DNA from 3 places in the Aliamphritea spongicola genome. Region 3 is predicted to be linked to each of the others. Evidence: riboswitches for the same ligand, from Rfam matches in the RefSeq annotation. Region 3 holds a riboswitch; each other region holds the start of a gene.
The links. Region 3 has a riboswitch for cobalamin ahead of JYB63_RS05970 (DUF4198 domain-containing protein). Riboswitches for the same ligand answer to the same signal wherever they lie in the genome.
Positions count from the first base shown of each region.

Region 1: it holds a riboswitch for cobalamin, as region 3 does, so the genes downstream of both, bluB (5,6-dimethylbenzimidazole synthase) here and JYB63_RS05970 (DUF4198 domain-containing protein) in region 3, are expected to answer to the same signal.
Region 2: it holds a riboswitch for cobalamin, as region 3 does, so the genes downstream of both, JYB63_RS08175 (TonB-dependent receptor plug domain-containing protein) here and JYB63_RS05970 (DUF4198 domain-containing protein) in region 3, are expected to answer to the same signal.

Region 1 is NZ_JAFIDL010000004.1:131,481-139,272, forward strand. Features, by position in the region: gene JYB63_RS14080 (acyl-CoA dehydrogenase) at 1-460, opposite strand, end outside; gene JYB63_RS14085 (sensor domain-containing diguanylate cyclase) at 715-1,827, shown strand; gene bluB (5,6-dimethylbenzimidazole synthase) at 1,815-2,570, opposite strand; cobalamin riboswitch at 2,616-2,813, opposite strand; gene JYB63_RS14095 (BatD family protein) at 2,938-4,659, opposite strand; gene JYB63_RS14100 (vWA domain-containing protein) at 4,653-6,584, opposite strand; gene JYB63_RS14105 (vWA domain-containing protein) at 6,574-7,584, opposite strand; gene JYB63_RS14110 (DUF4381 domain-containing protein) at 7,577-7,792, opposite strand, start outside.
Region 2 is NZ_JAFIDL010000002.1:338,219-346,010, forward strand. Features, by position in the region: gene JYB63_RS08155 (energy transducer TonB) at 127-1,185, shown strand; gene JYB63_RS08160 (ABC transporter ATP-binding protein) at 1,189-2,007, opposite strand; gene JYB63_RS08165 (FecCD family ABC transporter permease) at 2,011-3,036, opposite strand; gene JYB63_RS08170 (ABC transporter substrate-binding protein) at 3,033-4,001, opposite strand; gene JYB63_RS08175 (TonB-dependent receptor plug domain-containing protein) at 4,028-5,890, opposite strand; cobalamin riboswitch at 6,033-6,250, opposite strand; gene JYB63_RS08180 (gamma-glutamylcyclotransferase family protein) at 6,509-6,979, shown strand; gene JYB63_RS08185 (exodeoxyribonuclease III) at 7,029-7,792, opposite strand, start outside.
Region 3 is NZ_JAFIDL010000001.1:1,281,938-1,289,729, forward strand. Features, by position in the region: gene JYB63_RS05940 (ATP-binding protein) at 1-727, opposite strand, end outside; gene JYB63_RS05945 (MFS transporter) at 762-2,144, opposite strand; gene JYB63_RS05950 (energy-coupling factor ABC transporter ATP-binding protein) at 2,186-2,872, opposite strand; gene cbiQ (cobalt ECF transporter T component CbiQ) at 2,932-3,714, opposite strand; gene JYB63_RS05960 (NikL family nickel/cobalt ECF transporter subunit) at 3,738-4,319, opposite strand; gene cbiM (cobalt transporter CbiM) at 4,312-4,932, opposite strand; gene JYB63_RS05970 (DUF4198 domain-containing protein) at 4,989-5,795, opposite strand; cobalamin riboswitch at 5,906-6,195, opposite strand; gene JYB63_RS05975 (methyl-accepting chemotaxis protein) at 6,323-7,792, opposite strand, start outside.

The DNA of each region.
Region 1 (7,792 bases), on a different contig from region 3:
TATTATTCGGGTCAGAACCCACATCCGGTTCGGTCAGGCCGAAACAACCGATCCACTCACCGCTGGCCAGCTTAGGCAGATACTTCATCCGCTGAGCTTCAGTGCCGTAAGTGTAGATAGGGTGCATTACCAGTGAAGACTGCACACTCATCGCCGAACGGTAACCGCTGTCTACCCGCTCCACTTCACGGGCAACCAGGCCGTAACACACATAATTCACATCCGCGCCGCCATACTGTTCCGGCAGGGTTGAGCCCAGTAAGCCCAGCTCACCCAGCTCAGGCATAATTTCAGTGTGGAAAATCTCATGGCGGTTTGCTTCAGTTACCCGGGGCAACAGTCGCTCCTGGCAGTACTCTCTGGCCGTGTCGCGCACCATGCGTTCTTCTTCGCTCAGCTGCGCTTCAACAGATAACGGATCCTGCCAGTCAAACGCCGGCTTTTTAACAGACTTACTCATGTTCATTGCCCCTGAAAATCGATGTTCGGATAACCCAAAAAATCGGAATAGAATCCATACTACCCCCCTCCCGCAGAGAGGGTACATACCCCTTATGGGTAGCACAGATTTATAATTACTGTATTAGCGGTCTATTTTCATAGATATTGAAAGACAATACGTTGATACAGATCTTGCCGGCTCTGGTTCCGGATGACTGAATCCGGCCGGAAGCTGTTGGCGTGACCGAAGTACTGACAGGTTAAGGTGATGAAATGACGTACACTTTCCCGCTTCCGGAAAACGAGTCTGAACGGCTGCTGGCGCTGGAAGACTACGATATTCTCGACACCCTTCCTGAACAGGCCTATGACGACATTGCCCGGCTGGCGGCCTTTATCTGCGGCGTAGACAAAGCCATGATCGCTTTTCTCGATGCTGAGCGGAAATGGCATAAAGCCCGCTACAACATCGCCGCTGAAGAAGTCCCCCGGGGCTTTGCTATCTGCTCCCGGACCATTATGGGAAGCGAACCGCTCATTGTTCCCGATACACTTGAAGATTCCCGGGTGAAAGATATCGGCATGGTCACCCATCCGCCCCATGTACGTTTTTACGCTGGCGTCCCGCTGATTGATGATGCCGGCATGGTACTGGGCACCCTCTGTGCAGTGGATACCCGGCCGCAGACGATCAGCGAAGAACAGACCCGCGCTCTGACTGCGCTGGGCAATCAGGTGATGCAACTGTTACGGCTAAGAAAGTCCCTCAAAGTGCTGGAAGCAAGGGAACGGCAGCTGTATGAATCCAGACAGCGGCTCGACAGCGCCAACAGCGAACTGCGCCGCCTGACCCTGACCGATGAACTCACCGGGCTGAATAACCGCCGCGCCTTTAACAGTGAACTCAGCCAGGAAATCCACCACGCAGGAATCCGGGAAACCCCGCTCAGCCTTCTGGTTATCGATATTGATCACTTTAAGATACTGAATGATAACCGCGGCCACAGCTTTGGTGATCAGGTACTGATCAGGGTTGCAGAACTGCTGCAACAACGGGTCCGGCATCAGGATTTCTGCGCCCGCTACGGCGGTGAAGAATTCGTCATACTCCTGCCGGACACCCCGTTGCAGGGAGCGTTAAAGCTGGCCGAAGCCTGCCGGCAAAGTATTGAGGAAAACGCCTTTGACGGTGAACAGCTGACCATCAGCATTGGCGTAGCCGAATACAAAGGCCAAACGGCAGAAGCTTTATTCGATAGCGCGGATAAAGCTCTGCTCGACGCCAAACGTCAGGGCCGTAACTGTATTGTTTCCGGATCAGCCACAAGCTCAACTACAGGCCAAGTCACAGTCACAGCCCCTGCGCCCAACCCTCAGAAGGACTGATGAGGAAAGTCAGCCTGAGACGCGATCGCTTCAGTAATGCTTTCCTGCCCCTCAGTATCCCGGTTACCCCACTGATCAAAATGCAGCAGGCTTTCCAGCGGTGCCCGGGGCAGCCAGCCGGCCGATTCAAGTTCCGGCCGTTTGTAGAAATGATCCACATAGCCAATACACAGATAGGCAACCGGTACGATATCCCGGGGAATTCCCAGTACATCCTGAAGTTTCTCCGGGTCCATAATGCTCACCCAGCCGATCCCCAACCCTTCAGCCCGGGCAGCTAACCAGAGGTTCTGTACCGCACACACACTGCTATACACATCCATTTCCGGAATATGGGTACGGCCGATCACTGTCGGGCCGGTGCGGCTGCGGTCGCAGGTAATACAGATATTCAGCGGTGACTCCAGAATGCCCTCGAGCTTCAGGGAGCGGTAGGTGTCCTGCTTCTCTTCAGGAAACATTTCTGCCGCTTCATCATGGGCCTTATCAAACAGACCTTTCACCTGCTGACGCACCCCGGCATCGCGGATCAGCATAAAATCCCAGGGCTGCATAAAGCCTACCGACGGTGCATGGTGAGCCGCATACAGCACCCTGCTGAGCACCTCATCAGGAATGCTGTCCGGCCGGAACTGCCCGCGCACATCCCGGCGGTTAAAAATGGTTTTATACAGACCGTCACGGTCCTGTGAAGTAAAGCGAATGGTTTCCTGATGCGGAAAATCAGTTGTTGCGTGCCCCATAGGTATTCCCCTTAATATGGTGGCGGTAAGTGCCTGTCCAAACACTTTTTCTGATACTTACAGGCCGGTCTTCTGACTCAGGATCAACTTCTGTAAACACCTTCCCGAGATCACTCAGTGGCTGGCAAATGCCTGTTTACAGAATCCCCTTCACAGCGTTGGGCACGTTCCGGACTCACACCGGATTCCCGATTCTCCCCTCACCGTTTAACGGTTCGGGGCACCTGTATGCGGATATAAATTGTCTGCCAGTGGTTATATAAAAATACCCGGCAGCGGGCAAGCACAAACCGCCGGTATACCGACCAGGATCAAACTATTCATGTTAACCCTGCCGAACCGAAAATAATCCAGCCCCGCTGATCGGTTACTGGCCTGGATAAAAAGCTGATAAACCGGCTGTTTTATCCTGCCCGGACTGCGGCCCGGGCAACTGCTTATGCAGCTCAGCCAAACCTCGGTTCAGTATATCCAGATCCGGCCCGGTGCTTTGAGACGAAGCAAACAGCGTCCGCTCCAAAAGCACCAGCTGTGCTGTCAGATCGTCACCGGCTATGGCCTTCAGCCCGGTGAAACCACTGGCCGGTAATAAACCCTCACGGTAACAGCGGTTACCCCAGTGCTGAATAGCGTGATGAATCTCCGCCAGTTGTTGCCCCGCCAGTGCCTTCTGTACATCGGAAAAACCATCCGGCAACAGGGTACGGGCAGGAAGCGTATCCGCTGCCGATACCTGCTGCATTGCTGTAAGTTGCCGGCGCTGTTTCAGCAACAGTGCAATCAGTGCCAGCACCAGACAGGCCCAGAACAGGTTCGCCCACAGCAGCCAGGAAGCCAGCGGCGCAGGCTGATAAATAATCTGCGGCTCAGCCTCCGGCAAAGGAGACGCCGGCGGTAACGGAACGGCTGGCTGCGCGGGTGCCGCAGGTGCACTGGCTGAACTGCCTGCTACTGCCGGTAATACTTCAATCGTCCGGGCTGGTAAACGGGCCTCTTCCGCCCGGTTTTCCGTACTGTTCCACCACTTAACGACCAGTTCAGGAATTTCAATCAGCCCGGGCTTAACCGGCACGAATGCCACACTGCGCTGGCGGGCATTGATGACTCCCCGGCTGTTGAGGTCTTCGGTATTCTGCAGGGGCTCTGCATAGACATTCATCCCGGGAATATCGGCAACTTCAAAAGTAGGCAGGCGGTCAGGGGCTGCCCCCACCGTTGCCAGTGTGATGGTGCGGGTCAGGGATTCGCCCAGACGGATCTGGTCCGGTAACTGACTCCAGCTTTCAGACAGATCCAGCTTGTTCGCCACCAGCCATTCCTGAGCAGCAAATTCCGCCGGGCGGGCTTTCACCTGAAGGGTTTCTGCCCCCATCTGTAAACGTACTTTCTGTGCAGGGCGGCCACTCAGCAGGTTCCGCCGGCCAACCTGAACATCAATACTCTGTGCCGGTATATTCAGCACACCGGCTTCACGGGGAAACACCGCATAAGCCACTTCGTAGACCCCGAAACGCCGGCCATTACGGGTGGTTTCATACTGGTTATCCCCCAGTTCAATGACCTGTGCTCCCAGCAGTTCAAACGGTTGCATTTCCAGCCCACCAACCGCCACACCGTAAAGTAACCGGCGGGTGACAATCACCTGTCCGTTCTCGAAAACCTCTGATTTATCCAGTGCCATCTCCACCCGCAAATCATCAGTAGAGTCTGTGGGCGGAGGCGGCGCAGTGGCTTCAATGGTGATAGGTTCACTGCGGGCACCTCCCAGCTCAAACGCCGGTATTACCAGCGTACCTTCCTGTTTCGGCGTCAGAATCAGCCGCCACTTAATGGTCCGGCTGATATCACCGTTCACGATTGAGGTATTACGCCCTACCGACCGGTTCAGCACCTTAAACAGCGGTTCCAGTAACGCAAAGTCCGGCTCACCGTCGGCAGAACCTTCGGCAAGCACCGTCAGGGAAAGGCTGTCTCCCATGGCTATCCGGTTACGGTCAACGCTGGCTTTCAGCACCGCTGCCAGTGCACTGTGCGTGAACATCAGCATGCTCAGCACGGCCAAAATTTTAACGAAAAACTGTCTCACCACCGTTGCTCCTGAGCCGGTTTCCAGTCACCACTTTCATAGGCCTGGCGCTTCTTCTGATACTCATAATTAAATTTGTTACGCAGTAAACCTGCGGGGTCTTCCGGCAGTTGCCCTAACCATTTCTGGAGGGCCTCATCTTCCGGGGAAGATTGCTGTTCAGCCTGAACCTGCGCCTGTGCTCCGTCCTGCTGTTCCGCCTGAAATTCATCAGCAGCCTTTTCAGCCTGCTGCTTATCCAGAGCTTCCTGCTGTTGCTGATCCACCTGCTGGCTAAGCTGCTCCGCCTGATCCTGAGAGTCTGATTGTTGCTGACTCTGAGCCTGTTGGCTGTCGCCCTGCTGATTCTGATCCTGCTGGCCCTGTTCGCCTTCACTCTGCTGATTCTGACTCTGCTGACTTTCGCCTTGCTGATTCTGATCCTGCTGGCCCTGCTGGTTCTGATCCTGCTGGCTCTGCTGGTTCTGATCCTGCTGATCCTGACCTTCACCCTGCTGATTCTGGTTTTGCTGTTGCTGCATCAGCTTTTCAATCAGGGCTTTATTTGCCTGTGCATCTTCATGGTCAGGTTGCTCATCCAGCACCTGTTCATAAGCTGCCAGCGCTTCCTTCAACTTGCCGGCTTTTGCCAGCGCATTACCGCTGTTATACAGGCCTTCGGTATCACCCTGAGCGGCAAACTGTTCTGCTGCGGCGGTATAATCCCCGTTGCGATACCGGGCTGCCGCCTGCCAGTCAGGCCGCTGAAACAATTCAGCAGCCGTGGCAGCATCACCTGCCGTTAATGCCTTTGCCCCTTGCTGATCCGGCGTTTGCCAAAGATTTTCCCAAAGACTGTTACCGGCTTCTGCTGCGGTCACCTGAGGGCTGTGTACAGCGGGCACAATGAAAGCAAAACACACCGCCAGCAACCAACCGCGCCGGAACGCCAGCGCTGCAATTGGCAACAGCAGTAACAACAGCCAGCTACCGGCCTCCTGCCACCGATCAAAGGTCTGTTCAGCGGCTTGCTGATTCTCACCTTCCCGGTCAGAGCCATTAACGGGTAACAGCCCCGCAGCGGCATTCAATAAAGCGTCTGTATCGCTGTTATCCAGCTGCATAGCGGTGTAAATACCGTCGTTGACTGCCGCCAGCTGACTAAGCCTTTGGGCATCCAGTCGGGCAACCACTATCTTGCCCGCCGCATCTTTGGCAAAGCCTTCTGTCAGAGGAATCGGTGCCCCTTCAGCGGTACCAATCCCCATGACCGATAGAGAGAAATCCGTGCCCGCCGGTAACCCGGCAAACAGTTCATTCACCCCACGGGCTGCCTGCGCCGTCACACCGTCAGTGAGTAAAACCACGCTGCCCTGCCGGCGGTTATCCTGCTTAAACAGATCCAGCGCCAGTGCCACGGCCTCTTCGGTATGGCTGCCGGGAATCGGCATTATCTGCGGCGACAACCCCGGCAACAGGGCCAGCAGCGTCTGCCGGTCGTCACTCAGCGGGGCCAGCACGTGGGAATCACCGGCGTATACCACCAGTGCGGTCATCCCCTCTTCCCGGGCTTTGATCAGATCGGTGAGCTTATAACGCATCCGTTCAAGACGGCTGGGAGCAACATCCCGTGCCAGCATCGAAGGAGACAAGTCCGCTACGATCACCATCGCATCGCCGGTCTGGTATACCGGTTGAGGCAGGCGCTGCCAGGCAGGCCCCGCCAGTGCCAGCACACCTAACAACCAGCCAAAGCCCAGCATAACAAACAGCCATTTGGACAGGCGACCACTCTGACCGTCAATCAGATAATTCCGCAGACCCGGCGCAATCAGGGTCTGCCAGCTGGCTCCGGAAGAACGGTACTGCCACAGCCCCACCAGCAACAAGGGTATAAGCGGCAGCAGCAATAACCATAACGGCCTGATGAAGTGAAAATCAGCCAGCATGCTTCACCTCCGCAGACATCCGGCGACGGAACTGCAGAACCGCCGCCCAGCCCATACTCAGCAACAACGCCAGACCTGCTGGCCAGTAAAACAGCGCCTGCTGCGGCCTTACCTGCTGAGCGTCCTTTGTGCTGGGTTCCAGTTCATCCAGCAAGGCATAAATGCCGGTCAGTTCTTCAATATTACGGGCCCGGAAATACCGGCCGCCGGTACTTTCTGCGATTGTCCTCAGGGTTGTTTCATCAAGATCGGCAGACGGGTTCACTTTACGGTTACCAAAAAAACTGCGCACGATCATTTCATCCGCCCCGAACCCCAGGGTATATATTTTCACCCCCTGTTCCGCTGCCACTCTGGCCGCTTCCAGCGGTTCGATTGCGCCTGAGGTATTCGCCCCATCGGTCAGTAACACCATAACCCGGCTCTGCTGAGGCCGGTCTGCAAGGCGTTTGATCCCTAGCGCAATAGCATCACCGATGGCAGTTTCCGGACCGGCGAAACCGATCTGAGCGTCTTTAAGAAACTGGCCGAGGGTATCGTGATCAAAGGTCAGGGGTGCCTGAATATACGCATTACTGCCAAACAGAATCAGACCAAGACGGTCCTGCGGGCGGCGGCTGATAAAGCCATCCATAACAATTTTGATGCCCTGCAGGCGGTTAAGGGAGGTGTTATTCAGCACCATGTCTTCAGTTTCCATACTGCCGGACACGTCGACCGCCAGCATCAGGTCACGGCCACTGGCCGCCAGTGGCTGAGGCTCACCCAGCCAGACCGGCCGTGCTGCAGCAATTACCAGTAACAGCCAGATAATGACCAGCAGAATCAGCGGCCCCCGCCCCCGGATGACCGTGCCAGGCGCCTGCTGCGTGTTCTGCAACTGCTGATAGTAAGGTACCCGCAATGCCGCTTCAGGCCGGGCTACCGGCGGCATAAACCAGTAAATCAGTGCCGGCACAGGTAAAGCCAGTAATATCCAGGGGAGCTGAAAACTAAACATTGGCAGCCTCCCCGTTGGGTTCCGCCGTTAAAAGCGCCCGCTTATGTTTCTGTAACCAGCGGTGTAATTCTCGCTGTATCCGCTCAACATCCTGTCCGGTTACTTCCGGCTCCGGCCGGTACAGATCCCCCAGCCGGTCTGCAAAACATTCAATAGAGACGCCTGGGGCGACCCGTTGCAGTTCGCTGATCCAGACGCCATTGCTCAA
Region 2 (7,792 bases), on a different contig from region 3:
GGCAGTATGTCAGCCGCAAGCCGGTTCAGGTCGCGTTTGTATAACCGGACGAATTGCCCGGTTATGCTGCGGCGCTTATAATTTGACCGCTGGTTTTAAGCCCTCACCGAGCAATTGCCGTTGTATATGTCACGTACGTTTATCTGGATCCTGATTTCCCTGGCCCTGCATGCCCTGCTTGCATGGGGCTGGCTTTCGTACGTGCCGGAGAAAGCTGCCGGTGGTGGCAGTATTACGGTGAATCTGTCTGCCGGAACAGCCAGAGAGACATCTGCAATGTCTTCGAAAGAGCGGGCTGATACTGCCCAATCACAGGATCTTGCTTCGCCGCCATCAGAAGCCCCGGCTGAATTACCAACTGAGCAACCGGTTGCGCAAGCTCCGGAGCTTGCTCTAGAAACAGCTCCGGAAACGGCAGCGGAAGTGGTGGAAAATGTATCTGCTAAAGCAGCGCCTGCGGTCAGCGATAAAAAACCTGAACCGGTAGTGCAGCCAGTCAAACCTGAGGCCAGTAAGCCGCAGGTGACAGAGCGTATCGCTGCACCGGCAGAACCGACTGCAGAGCCACCTCAGAAGATCAAACCTGAATCTATTGCTGATGCCGCCCCTGTTGCGGTGGAAAAGAAAATAACCAAACCGCTGCCTGCGGCAAAACCGTCAGAGGTTGCTGAGGTAAAGCCCCCGGTAAAAGTGGATGATCCGGTTGTTCCGGCTGAAAAAACGGAGGTGGTTAAGTCAGAGCCGCAGCCAGTGGAGCCGACTGTAGAAGAGCCTGTGGAACCGTTTCTAGAAAAAGCACCGCCGCTTGCAGAGGCATTATCAGCTACAGAGTCCGGATCACAAAGTGCTGAACAGGCATCCGCTGCAGAGGATGCGGCGCAGGTCGGTGATGCAGCTCAGCCTGCCGACGGAGATTTTCTGCAAGCCCGGATTATGTCTGACCAGAAGCCGAAATATCCCCGCCGGGCCATTGCCCGTGATCAGCAGGGGCAGGTGAAGTTACGTCTGTTTCTGAATGCCCGGGGCGAGGTTGAGCGCTATGAAGTTATCGAAAGCAGTGGCTATAAACTGCTGGACAGGGCGGTACAGAATTTTGTTCAGCAGGAACGTTTTGTTCCTGCGACCCGTAACGGTCTGGCGGTGGCTTCCACACAAACCTTCTCGTTTACTTTCCGTTTGCAGTAGGGCTTATAGTAAATCACTGCGCTGGCTGGCTGATGCCAGTGCGGTGACCCGTATGCCGTACGGCGATGTTTCAATCTGACTGTGGATGCCGAAGTGCGCCAGCATATTTGCTTCGGTAATCACTGCATCCGGTGCCCCGTCAGCAACGATGCTGCCGCCGGAGAGCAGCAGTAAGCGGTGGCAGAAGCGGGATGCCATATCCATATGGTGAATGGCCGCGATCGCCAGATGCCCTTCTTCGGTCAGTTCCCTTACCAGACTCAGCACATCCAGCTGATGGCACATGTCCAGGCTGGCGGTGGGCTCATCCAGCAACAGTACCGGCGCTTCCTGTGCCAGTGCCCGGGCAATAAATACCCGCTGGCGTTCTCCACCGGACAGCTGATCAGCCCGACGGTTACGCATCGCCGTCAGACCGGTCTTGTCCAGTGCATCATTAATGCGTTGCAGATCCTGATCTGATTCCGGCTGAAAGGCGCCCAGATGGGGGGTACGGCCCATGGCGACAATCTCTTCCACTGTAAAGCCGTAACCGGTGGATACATCCTGAGGGACCAGCGATATATGCCGGGCAATGTCCCGCCGGGGGTAGCCGGATAAGGGTTTGTCATTCAGACGTACCTCGCCGGAATCCGCCGGCAGCAGCCCCATTAACAGTTTAAGCAGAGTGGATTTGCCGGCACCGTTCGGGCCGATCAGGCCAATGAACTGTCCGGGGCTGAACTGCAGACTGATGCCTTGCAGGATCTGCCGCTGCTGATAAGCAAAGCTGAGCTGACTGCAGCTCAGGGAAAGGGATGTGGTCACAGAATGCTTGTCCATGGTTTACAGTTCTCCCCGGGTCCGTTGCCTTAACAGCAGGAAAACAAAGAAAGGTGCGCCCAGTGTGGCGGTCACCACCCCTAGCGGAATGGCTTTTTCAGGCAGTGTGACCCGTAACAGCAAGTCTGCCGTCACCAGACATATGGCTCCGCCTAGCGCACTGGCCGGCAGCAGGTAACGGTGCCTTGGCCCCAGGATAAGACGCAGTATATGAGGCACGACCAGACCGATGAAACCGATGCCGCCACAGACTGCAATGGATACCCCGACCAGCATGGCGGTGATGATCAGCAGGTGCTGGCGGGTGCGGGGGACATCAATGCCCACAGACGCTGCATGTACCTCACCCATGAGCAGAGCATCCAGATCCCGGCTGAAACAAAGCACCAGCGCACAGCCCAGCAGGGCAAAGGGGACGATCAGCCGGACATGGTCCCAGGTGCGGCCTTCCAGCCCGCCCATGCTCCAGTACACAATCATTTTTCCGGTATCCCAGTCGTTCAGGGACAGCGCCAGAATCAGGGAAGCGGCTGCGACGTTCAGTGCACCGATGGCGACGCCGGCCAGTAACAGTGTCCCCATGGCTGTGTGCCCCCGCTGAGTGGCAATGCGGTAAACAATCCACAGGGTGATGCCGGCCCCGCTGAAGGCAAAGGCCGGCAGAATCCATACGGACAAACTGGTAAGGCCCAGATAGATGGCAATTACGGCCCCCAGAGAGGCGCCGGAAGACACCCCCAGAATTGAAGGTGAAGCCAGCGGGTTGCGAAACATGCCCTGCATGACTGCGCCACAGACTGCCAGTGAGGCGCCGGCACAGGCGCCGATAATTACTCTGGGCAGGCGCACATCCAGCAAAATGCTTTCCATCCAGGGGCGGATATCTGCACCGGTATCCATGCCCAGGCTGTGTAACAGAATGCCGATGGTTTCAGCCACAGGAATCTGTGCCGGTCCTTGTAGTAGTTCCCCCAGGGCAGCGAGGATCAGCAATACCGGCATGATGATAAAGATCAGACGGGGTGTCATTTTTTGATCTCCGGGTGCAGTAGCCGGGCAACCGGTTCGATTGCCAGCCAGCTGTATTGGGATGTGGATAAAAGCCAGGCGCCCTTCAGGCTGTATACCTGCCGGTTGATAACAGCCGGCACATTTTTCCAGGCCGGACGCTGCATCAGCTGCATCGCGGTACTGTCCTGATTATCCGGTGCGCCGGTGCCCATCAGGATAATGTCAGGTGCCAGGCTGATCGCCAGTTCTTCACTGATGGTCTGTGAGCCCTGGATGCCGGTTTCACTGATGACATTAAACCCGTCTGCCAGCCGGATAATTTCGTCAATGGTGGTGCCCGGGCCTGTGGTGGTGCCGTCGAGGTTGTAATACAGCACTCTTGGCTGTGGGGCATTGCGATAGGTGTTTTTAATGCGGTTCAGTAATTGCTGCAGCTCTGTCAGTTGTTGTTCTGCCTTCGGGCTGCTGCCGGTGGCGGCGGCCACCAGTCGGATATTGGTTGCCAGATCCTTAAAGGAGCTGAAGTCCGTCAGCCGCACCACCGGAATACCGGCTCCCAGTAACTGACGGACAGTTTCAGCCTGGGTGTAGCTGGCAATAAATACCAGATCCGGCTCCAGACTGAGGATTTCTTCAATGTTACCCTGTAAGCGCTTAGTCGCCGGGGGATAGTGTCCGGTGACGTTTGAAAGTGAGGGATAATCCGCCAGCCCTGTGATGCCCACAACCCGGTCCGGCGGGACTAGTCTGGCAAGAATTTCATCAGTGCCAATGGTCATTGAGACGATTCGCCGGGGTGGCTGTTCGAGTGTGTAGCGGGCGCCGATGGCATCCGTCAGGGTTTTGGGGAATGTATCTCCTTCGATCTGTGTAGCGGTCAGGGCGTTGTTACTGAACAGGCCGGCACGGATATCCAGCTGGCTCAGTAACAGGGCGCCAAGCAGCACAGCAACAATTGCTATTAGTGATCTGTTTTTTGTCACAGTGCTGCCTTATGAGGAGTGAGGTCTCAGAGAGAGCCGCTCAGTTTAATACCGACTGTAAAGTTAATGCCTTCAGTGCCAAAGCCATAAACTTCTTCGTAATCTTCATCAAACAGGTTATTTACCTTGGCAAAGATTTCTACATTATCGGAGTAGGCGTGTGTCACCGCAAGGTTCGCAAGGGTATAGCTGTCCAGTGTGACCCTGCGATTACCGCTTAGCGCGAACACTGTGTCGTATTGTTTACCGTTATATTGCAGTCCGCCGCTGATCCGGGTTTTGCCATTCGCCAGCAGCTGGCTGGCGTTCAGGCCTGCGATATGTGTGGCCCGGCGAATCAGTTGCTGATCATCAGCATCGGTTGCGTCGTTATAGGTGTAGCTGGCGGTCAGGCGCAGCCGGTCGGTTGGATTCAGGGTTGCGGTTAACTCCAGACCTTTAATGTCAGATGTGCCCGCCTGATTGGTAGCGGTTGTGGCGTTTGTGCTGATCAGATCTTCCACATCAGTATCGAACAGCGTCACGTCGATATAGCCGTCAATGTCGCTGAAGTGGTATTCGAGGCCCAGATCTGTGGTGGTGTTTTTCTCCGGTTTCAGGTCCGGGTTGCTGGTAAAGGTAGAGGTTGAACCAAACAGCTCAAACAGGGTTGGGTTCTTGATGCCGGTGCCACGGCTGGTGTGCAGGCGCCAGTCATCATTCAGCCAGGCAGCAAAGCTGAAACGGTATGTATCGGTATCGCTGAAGCGGTCATTCAGATCACGGCGGCCGGCAACCGTGAAGTAGTAAGTTTCGTCCAGATTCAGGCCGTATTCGGCAACCAGTCCGGTGCTGTCGGTGCTCTGTTTAACCGTTGAATACGTACTGCTGTAATCAAAGTCTTCATCTTCTCGTTCCGCGACAAAGGTCAGGCGGTGTTCTGCAGCATCTGTATGGATGAAGTAGTTACTCTGATAATCAAGTTTGCGCTTTTTTCCAAGCGCATCGGAGTTGAAGGTGGAGGAAAAGCTCTCTGTGCGGCTTTTTGTGACGGCGTAGCCGATTTCCTGTTGCCAGTCGCCGTCCATCAGATCCAGTTTGGCGGAAACCCGTCCGGAGTTTTGTTGCCGTTCAGCGTGGCTGTCATCATCGATAATTGTGCCGGTGTTAAAGTCAGATTTATCGGTTTCCTGAAAAGCGTCTACGTGCCGTAATACCAGATTCAGTTCCAGGTTGTCTGTGGCCTGCATGCCCCCTTTAAAGTTCAGGGTGCTGTTGCTGTAGCCGTCTTTTTCACTGTTGCCCCGGTCGCTGCTGGCGGCGGATATACCGTCACTGTCGAGCAGTGAACCGCTCAGTGCCAGGTTATATTCATCGTCACCACCCTTGAGGGTGAAGCTTTGCTGGTTGGTGTTGTAACTGCCGGTTGCGAAAGTGACGCTACCGTTCAGTGGGCCTTTACCTTGTTTGGTGATGATGTTGATCACCCCGCCAACCGCATCGCTGCCCCAGATAGCGCTTTGGGCACCGCGCAGCACTTCGACCCGTTCGATATCCAGGCTGAGCAGATCGGCAAAATTAAATTCGGCAACGGTACTGTTGTCGTTTACTTCAACACCGTCAATCAGTACCAGGGTCTGGTTAGCTTCTGCGCCACGAATCCGTATCTGTGTTGTGCTGCCAATCCCGCCGGTACGGCTAACTGCCAGCCCCGGTACTTCGCGCAGGGCTTCTGTTACCAGGGTGATCTGGTTGTTTTCCAGGTGCTCGGCATCAATGATACTGACAGCAGACCCGGTTTCTTCACGGCTGGCTTCAACCTTGGACGCGGTGATGATGATTTCCTGCGCCTGGGCAGAAACAGTGGTGCCGGCCAGCAGGCAGGCTAACAATGAGTGTCGTAATTGCATAAAGCACCTGTGTTGTCGTGTAACTGGCGTCCGCGCAAGCGAACAGACGTGACAGCACAGGGTGGCGGCACGTTCAGCAACAATAGATTTATGTATTGTCACCGTTACGTTTTCCGCCCAACACAGCGCCCCGCAATGTTAGTAGGTGACGATCGGAATGGCAGGTCTCCTGGCTTGCAGGTCTGCGTATATGTTCAGCCTTCCCGGTTTCTCCAGTGGCCTGAGTCGAACAAACAGAATTCGCTGCATACAGTTACGGGGGTAGCTAGGGGTGAGGTCTCTGTGGCGACAGATGCCTTTTCCTATTCCCATTTTAATCCGTCGGAAAGTGTTGCGGCTGCCATCTGTGGTGGCCGGAAAGCTTCCCTGAAGAACCATTCTCGCGGGCATGTTACAAATTTGTTATACGAATGCAATGATCCGGAACAAATGTGTCGAAAAACAGGTAATGTCTTGTCTGATAACGACGTTTCGCAGAAAAAATGTGCCTTCCTGCACAGGCGCTTCTGACCCTTACACACGACATTACTTTCATCGTTCCGCGAAGGCGATTATTATCACCCCCTTGCCGCCGGGCGGTCCGGCGGACAGAGAATGTGAATAAGTGACGGTAATCTCATGTCGACCAATATTTTTGTTTATGGTGTGCTGCAATATGACGAGCTGGTGCAGCAGCTGACCGGTAATACGTTTCAGAAGGTATCTGCAGAATTACTGAACCATCAGCGCCTGACTCTGCATATGGAAGGCTGGTCGGATCTGGGGGTGGCGGTGCCGTCACCGGGTAATCAGATTCAGGGCTCTGTATTGCTGGAAGTCGATGATGAGTCGCTGGCGATTCTGGATGACTTTGAAGAAGCCGACGTGGGATTGTATATGCGCAAGCTGGCCATTATCCGTCTGGAAGACGGTCAGGAAGCACAGGTGTTTGTATATGCCGGTACGCCTAAGTCCCGTGAGTTTTTGCAGGGCGAATGGGATGAGCAAAGCTTTATCAGCCAGCATTATGACAGCTATAAGGAAGAGATTATTCCTGCCTTTCTTGAGGAGCGTGCACTGCGTCGGGCCGCGAAGAAGGATGCTGAATAACAGCATGAACTGATACAAAAATGCCGGCGTATGCCGGCATTTTTATGTGTCAGATATCGTAATCGATAATCACCGGTGCGTGTGCCGAGAAGGCTTTTTCCCGGTAGATACGGGCAGACTTGATGGTTTTGCGCAGGTTTGCTGTGGTGATCTGGTAATCCAGACGGGCACCTTCGTTCAGTTCCCGGGCACGGTTGTATTCCGGCCACCAGGTGTACTGATGATCAGCGTGGTTCACCTGACGGAAGGCATCCACATAGCCCATCTCATCAAATATATCCGCCATCCATTCCCGTTCGTGGGGCAGGAAACCGGATACGCTCTGATTCACGTACCAGTTACTCAGGTCAACGGGTTTGTGAGCAATGTGAAGCGGGCCACAGAAGATAAACTCACGGCGTTTGCGCAGGGTTTTAGTCAGGTGCCCCGCCAGCAGGTCCATGTATTCTTCTTTTTCCGCCTGGGCTTCATCGCTCTTCAGGCCGGATGGCATGCTCCATGAGGCAACGCTGACTTTATCAAAGTCTGCCTGAATGAAACGGCCGTGGAAGTCGCACTGTTCAAACCCCAGCCCGGTCATAATGGCTTTGGGAATTTCACGGGTGTAAATGGCTACACCGCTGAAACCGTCCTCGAAGGCATCAAAGAAATAGGCTTCATAGCCTTCGGGATGAAAACGGTCCGCATCCAGCTGATACTCTTTTGCGCGCAGATCCTGCAGACACACAACGTCTGCGTCCTGCTGGACCATCCAGTCGAAAAAACCATTATCGGCAGCCTGTTCAATACCTTGGGTATTGAAGGTGATAACGC
Region 3 (7,792 bases):
CAGCATTACAGGCTTCAGCAATCACAATCCGCAGCTCATCGCTGCAGGTTACGTTGGTGAGGATTTGCCGTGCAGTCACTATCTGTGCCAACAGGCTAGCCTGAGTGCCACGGTACTGCTCGCAGAACCCTTCAGGGTCCGCATCAAAGGCTTCCCGGTGACGGACAATTTCCACCCGCTCAGCAACCGGATACTGGTTACTCAGATTCACCGCCAGACCAAACCGGTCCTGTAACTGTGGCCGCAGCGCCCCTTCATCCGGGTTCATGGTGCCCAGCAACAGAAAACTGGCAGCATGCTGATGGCTGATACCATCACGTTCAATACGGTTCACACCGCTGGCAGCCACATCCAGTAACTGATCCACCAGATGGTCGTTAAGCAGATTCACTTCATCCACATACAGCACACCCTGATGGGCCTTGCTCAGCAAACCTGGCCGGAAACTGACCTGCTTGTCATTCAGCACCTGTTGTAAATCCAGCGACCCCAGCAACATTTCCTCACTGGCACCCAGTGGCAGGGTCACAAATGGTGCAGTGGCATCGTCCGTTTCCCGGTGCGGCAGGATATCCACCAGACCCCGTGCCAGAGTAGACTTCGCGCAGCCCCGTGGCCCGCTGACCAGCACCCCGCCAATGGCAGGGTTAACGGCAGCCAGCATCAGCGCCAGCTTAAGGTTTTGCTGACCGGTGACTGCTGCAAATGGAAACTGCTGTTCATTCATTGTCTGTGTTTTTCCTGTTTGCCACTCGGGCTGTTTATTGCTTCGGCCAGTGTGCATGGTGCTCATCAATCACAAACCGGTGCCGGTGCCGGTGCTTGGCGTGGTAGTGAGGATGTACATGGGGTTCCGGGCCTTCCCAACCTTCATGTTCATGCTGATGATGTTCATCATGGGTATGGGGATGCAAATGTTCCTGCGCCGGATGCACATGCCAGATATCTTCCTGATCATCATGCCGCCACAGTTTAGCCGCCAGTACCGTTGCCAGCAGCGCGACCACACCCAGTGCAGCAAAGCAGGCTTGCATGCCCCATGCACTGCCGATACTACCAGCCAGTAAATATCCCACCAGCCACATACCATGCGTTAGCGCAAAGTTTGCTGAAAAATAATCGTTGCGGTCCCCGGCATTGCAGGAATCACGCACTACCCGGCCGGTGGGTATCAGCACCATTGAGGTTGCCCCGCCAATTAAAAACCAGATTGGGAACAAACCGACATACCCCGGTCCGCTCAGCCCGGCAAACAGCGCCACACTGAATAACACGCCACCGGTCAGCATTACCGAACGGTTAGAAAAGTGATCCAGCATTTTCGGCAGCATAAATGCCGCAACCATTGAGCCAACACCGGCCGCAGCCATCAGTGTCGGTACTGCCGACTCACTCATACTAAGTACGTGCCGTACATACACCACGGTGTTTACAATGATCATCGCACCGGCGGCAGAAAGTGCCAGATTCAGTGCCAGAACGCCCCGTAAGCGCGGCGTTTTCAGATAACTGATGATGCCAAAACTGACATGCTGCCAAACACCTCCGGTACGTTCGCTGGCCGCAGCAGCAGGTACTTTCACCAGGAAAATACAGCCCGCCGCCAGCGCAAAGGCAACCGCGTTCAGCTGAAACAATAATTCATAAGAGGTGATCAGCAGCAGACCGGCTGCCAGTGCCGGACTGAGGAGACTTTCCAACTCCATCGCCAGACGGGACAGCGACAGTGCTCGGGTATACTCATCTTCATCCGGCAGGACATCCGGTAACAGCGCCTGATACACAGGGGTGTAACCGGCAGCCAGTGCATTGAGGAAAAAAATCAGTACAAAAATCTGCCAGATCTCGGTAGCAAACGGCAGCAGGATAACAATCACTGCCCGCCCCAGGTTCAGACCCGCCAGCCAGCTTCGACGGGGAAATGCATGGCTGTAGCCACCAACAACCGGGGCAACGCCCAGATACGCCACCATTTTTACCGCCAGCGCAGATCCCAGCACCAGCCCGGCCTGTAAAGGACTCAGTTCATAAACCATCAGCGCCAGCGCGACCGTCGCCAGCCCGGTCCCCAGCAGGGAAACGACCTGACCAAAAAACAACCAGCGAAAAACCGGATGGGCTAACGGACTGAAAAAACTGCTCATAGCGTATCTGTTTTACCTTTACTTAAAAGGTGCCTCCACAGTTAAGCTGAAACGGCGCTCAGGCTGGTCTGGTAATCCACCAGGCTGGCATCCTGCAGACGTACCCAGCGGGTAGCCAGTTGCTCAAGGAAACTATCGTCATGGGAAATAATAATCATCGCCTGAGGCAGGTTCTGCAAGGTTGTCAGCAGTCGCTCCCGGGCTTTGGAATCCAGTGCGTTACTTGGCTCATCCAGCAACAGCACCTCCGGCTCCATCGCTAACACCGACGCCAGCGTGATCATGCGTTTTTCACCGCCGGATAACTGATGGGTCACCCGCTCTTCAAAACCGGCCATCCCCAGTGACTCCAGGGTTTTGCTGGCGATTGCCATCGCTTCTTCACGGCTCTTACCGAGATTAAGCGGGCCAAAGGCAACATCTTCAATAACCGTCGGGCAAAACAGTTGATCATCAGGATCCTGAAACAGAAACCCCACCTTACCGCGAACTTCTACAAAATCAGGCTCTTCGCGGCGGGCTTCACCAAAAGCAAGAATGTCGCCCTGCTTGGCTTTTTTCAGCCCCATCAGCAAATGGAACAGCGTAGTTTTACCGGCACCGTTTGCACCGGTCAGGGCAACCCGCTCACCGCTATGCAAACTGAAATCAACTGCATCCAGTACCACACCCCGGCGGGGGTAGCGGTAGCTGAGACCACTGACTTCAAGTAATGCGGTCTTATTCATGTTTGTCATAGCTTTTTTCAACCCGTATTTCATTTCTCAGCCAGCTGAACACACCGGCCTTAATAAAAGTTCAGCCCAACCAGTATGGCTAAACAGAAGCCGCTGAGCACCATGAAGTAATAGTCATGGCGCACGATCTCCATGTTATCCAGCAGATACAGCTTGCCCTGATAACCCCGGCACTTCATAGCCGCCATAATTCGCTCGGAACGTTCCAGTGAATGCACCAGCAACATGCCCACCAGATACCCGATAGAACGCCAGGTGTGCATATTGCTGCGTAATACAAATGCCCTGGCCTGCATGGCCCGGCGCATACGTTTATATTCTTGCCCGATGACATCCAGATAACGCACGGTAAACATCAGCAGATGCACCAGTTTCTCCGGCACTTTCAGATGCGCCATTGCATGCCCGAGGGTCGTCGCTCCCATGGTGCCCACCAGCGCCAGCAGAGCCAGCACAACCGCGTTAGCCTTCAGAGCAATTTTGCAGGCATGCAGTAAGCCTTCAATGCTGGCAGCAAAGCCAAACACACTGAACATTTCCCGCCCCGGCGTAGTAAAAGGCAACATGATCACCAGGAAGATCATGAACATGTCCATGGCGATCACCCGTCGCAGGGTGCGCTTAAAGTTCAGCTTGGCCAGCGCTGCGACCAGTAATGCCAGCAACAGTCCGAAGATCAGCACGGCAAAGTTATGGGACAGTACAACGGCAAAAGCGAACAGCATTGCCGCCGCAACCCGCACCCGGGGATCGAGGATATCGATCACCGAGCGGTGGTGCTTAAGCTGCTGTCCTTTCCAGGACGTACCGCTATGTTCCAGATTCTGAGGCAAAACTGTCTCCTTGCCGTTTCAGATCAGACCGCTTTCGCAGCCTGAGCCTGTTTACGCTGACGCCACCACATACCAATGCCACACAGGCCAAAGATATAGCCAATACCGCCCAGAATATCCTGCAAGCCGGCTTTTTCCTGATAGGCCCGCAACTCTTTACGTAACGGCTTTACCTGTTTGGCAACTGCCTTTTCAATCATGCCCTGCATGGCAGCTTCGTCATACTGAACTGCAGTACCGCCTGCTGCCTTTGCTGCGGGCGCTGCTGTAGTTACTGCCCCAGCCGCCAGTGAAGACGGCAGCTCATCTGCTGACAAAACCATTTCCAGAACATGACCACTGCCCATTTCCATCCGGAAAAGATGATCAACACGGGTCGTGGCTTCAAACGTAAAGAAACCTTCTTCATCGGTTTCAGTTTCCATCAGCACATTACCTGCCGGATCCGTCACCAGTACCTTAGTCCCGGCCTGAGCCATATCGCCGTTTGAAAAACCCGCTTCACCTTCAATGGTGCTGCCAATTGCGTATACACCGCCCACAACGTTGTGAGCACTGGCCGGCAATGCAAACAGCATCGCCAGTAAAATCATATACTTACGCATTATCCCAATCCTCCGCGAGGTGCAGAAACTCCGGTTTAACCTTACGGATCAGCAATACCGCCGCAGCAGTGACGAAACCTTCCACCAGCATCACCGGAATGTGCGCAATCAGGGTTGCTTTAGCCGCCAGCCAGAACGCTTCTCCGGATAACGCCAGGGAACCCGCAACCATCACCGTAGTCACGGCCACCGCTCCGGCACCGCCGATTGCGCCCCAGATTGCAGCCACCCGTGGTGAAGATGCCGCAATGCCATGCCTGCAGAGGAAATACACCATCACCGCCGGCAAGGCTATATTGAAAGTATTCACCCCCAATACCAGAAAGCCGCCGAAACCAAAGAAAACCGCCTGCAGAATCAGCGCAACCAGTAACGCCGGAAACGCCGCCCAGCCCAGTGCCAGGCCAATCAGGCCATTAAGAATAAGGTGAACACTGGAGAAGCCGATGGGTAAGTGAATATAAGAAGCAATGAAGAACGCAGCGGACAGAACCCCCACCTGTGGCAGATGCTCGTAGTCCATCTTTTTCAGACCGTATGCCACACCGGCCAGCGCCAGTAATGCACCACCGGCCAGAACCGGTTCGGAAAGCGCGCCGTCTACTATATGCATAGCTGTTCCTGATCTGTTAAACCGGCAACCCTGTACAGAGTTGCCGGTTTAAGTGTTTATTTAACTTCGTGAGCCTGAACCCAGATAACCGCATCCTGAGACAACTCTTTACCTTCGTACTCAGTATCCGGACCTACACCCAGAGCAGCAAAGCCCCAGTGGCCAGCTTTAGGGATACCGAAAGTGAAGGTACCGTTAGCATCTGCAAAGATAGTCATGGTGACAAACGCTTCTGCCGGCGGTGTAATTTCGCCTTCAGCTGCAAAGCGGTTATTTTCCATATCCGGCTCGTAGTTCATGTATTCAACTTCGATTTCCGCAAACGGAACCGGCTCGCCATTACCTTTAACTACACCGGTAAAGGTACCGCCTTCATAAATTGCATATGGCTTGGTCAGCGGCACGATTTCCGCCTTCAGACCCAGCTCTTCATTCCAGTCCGTTGGCAGGCTGCCAACGTTCACAATGTTCTTGGTGATTTGCTGAATGTAGATATCTTCTTCCGCCTCCAGGTACGGTTCCGGCGTCATGACAAATACATTGTCACCCAGGCCACGCAACTTAACAGTTGCTTCATATGCCGGGCCGGTATCCACTTCGCTGGTCCACTCAATCGCTTCCAGCTTATCCATCAGATCAGTCTTCTTGCCCTTACGGACCATGAAAAACTCCTGAGGCTCGCCCATTTTCATGACGTGACCGCTGGCAGCAGGGTGAGTAAATGGCATTTTCAAAACCACTTCACCACCTTTTTCGCGCAAGGACTCAGGGGTATAGATCAGTTGGAAATGCGCCTGCGCTGTGCCGGCAACCAGGGAAGAACCTAAAACTAAAGCGGCAGATAACTGCTTGAAATTGAACACGTTTGATTTGCTCCGTCTGAAAAAAAATACAGCCAGAGTTGGGAGGAATCAGCGCAGCACCCTGTGGGAAGAAATAAACTGCACCTCGGTGAAGCCCTCCGCAACACCCAGTTATTACAAGTTACCAAGCCGGTATCCGGACTCATCGACGGATTCTCATCCCCTGTTTCGCCTTCCCACTCATCTGATTCACGGGAATCATTTGCTCGCAGTGGCCAATGAAACAGTTTTATCGATTTACCGTTGCGGGGGCAGTGTTGGGATTGTCTTAACCAGGGGCTGTAATATTTGGCAATACTGCAACAGCTTCAAAGCCTTAACGCACCAACTTCCCGGAGAGCGCTTAAAATCAGCACTTTCCTGCGTGGTTTAACACGCAACTCAATAACGTGAACGCACAATACCTGCACCGCTCAAAGCTTGTCAATCAGCGCCTGTTAAATGTCGCAATTTAATAAAATAAGGTCTTTAGAAGGGAAAAAAACAGCCGCAGAACAGCGGCTGTACAGATAACTTAAGGGAACACTTCAGGTAACAAACTGCCCCACCGCCAGCTTCAGCTGCTGAGCCTGAGCGGCTACTTCATCGCTGGCGGTAACATTCAGTTGTGTCTGGGCACTGGCATCATCAATAATCAGGCGGATTTTATCGACATTCTGATTGATTTCCCCTGCCACATTCGCCTGCTCTTCTGTTGCAGCCGCCACCTGGGCAGTCATATCCACAATGGTTTCAGCATCCTGAGTGATCGTATCAAGCATATCAATGCTGGCCTCCGCATGCTCAGCGCTTTGCTGGCTCCGGCTGAGACTCACCGACATCAGTTCAGTGGCACGGTTGGTACGGGTCTGTAACTGAGAAATCATCCCTTCAATTTCACTGGCCGAATCCTGAGTCCGTTCTGCCAGAGAACGTACTTCATCAGCAACAACTGCAAATCCCCGCCCTTGCTCACCGGCCCGGGCAGCCTCAATAGATGCATTCAGCGCCAGCAGGTTTGTTTGCTCAGCAATTGACTTAATGACTCCCAGCACTGAGCCGATCTCTTCACTTTCTTTCTGCAGTGTCTGAACCTCGGTGTCAGTTTCACTGGCCTGATCCGCCAGACTTCTGATACTGCCAATCAGCTCGCCGTTGCTGGTTTTACTCTGCTCTGCCTGCTGCAAAGAATTCCGGGCGGTTGCCGAAGTATTCTCAGTATTGCCGGCAATTTCGGCCATGGCGGCTTCCATCTCGTGAACTGCACTGGCAATCTGCACGACTTCATCCTGCTGATTCTGAAGATCTACTGCGGCAGAGTTAGCACTCCTGGCCAGCTGTTCTGAGGAGGACTGCAAATGCCCGATAGCTTTAACCACATCCCCTATCAGCGTCTGGAAGATGGCCATCATGGCATTAAAATCACTGCCCATTTTACCCAGCTCATCCCGATTACTGCCTTCATAGCGTAATGTCATATCCTTACTGGCACTGACTTTTTGCATACAGCTGGCCAGCCGGGAGATTGGCACCAGAATACTCCGGGAAATAAGTGCAACAGCGACACCCACAATCAATGCCACAGCAATGACGATGGCCACCGCCAACATCTGCACCCGGGAAACCTCAGCCGCCACATGGGCCTGCAACGTGACATTAATCTCATCCAGTGTTGCCTGGGTCTGATTCCCCTGTTGCAACATAACGCCCCGTAAACCGGTATCAGCAGTTAACCCGAGAGTTTTACGTGCCGCCACCAGGGCTACAAACTGGCGCTTATAGTCGTTCAGCAAATCAAGGGTAGTTTGCCGCTGAGACTGACTGAAGTCTACCTGCCGAACCACCGCAACCGCTTTATCAAAGTTGCCGTTAAACTTGGTCAGGTATTTTTCGTTAGAACGGATAATGAAATCTTTTTCATTACGGCGTAGCTGTAATATGCGCACATACAGTTCGTTACTGTTTATGGTCTGCACATTTTTTTCAGCCGCATGCACTGCACCACGCAAGCCACCCCT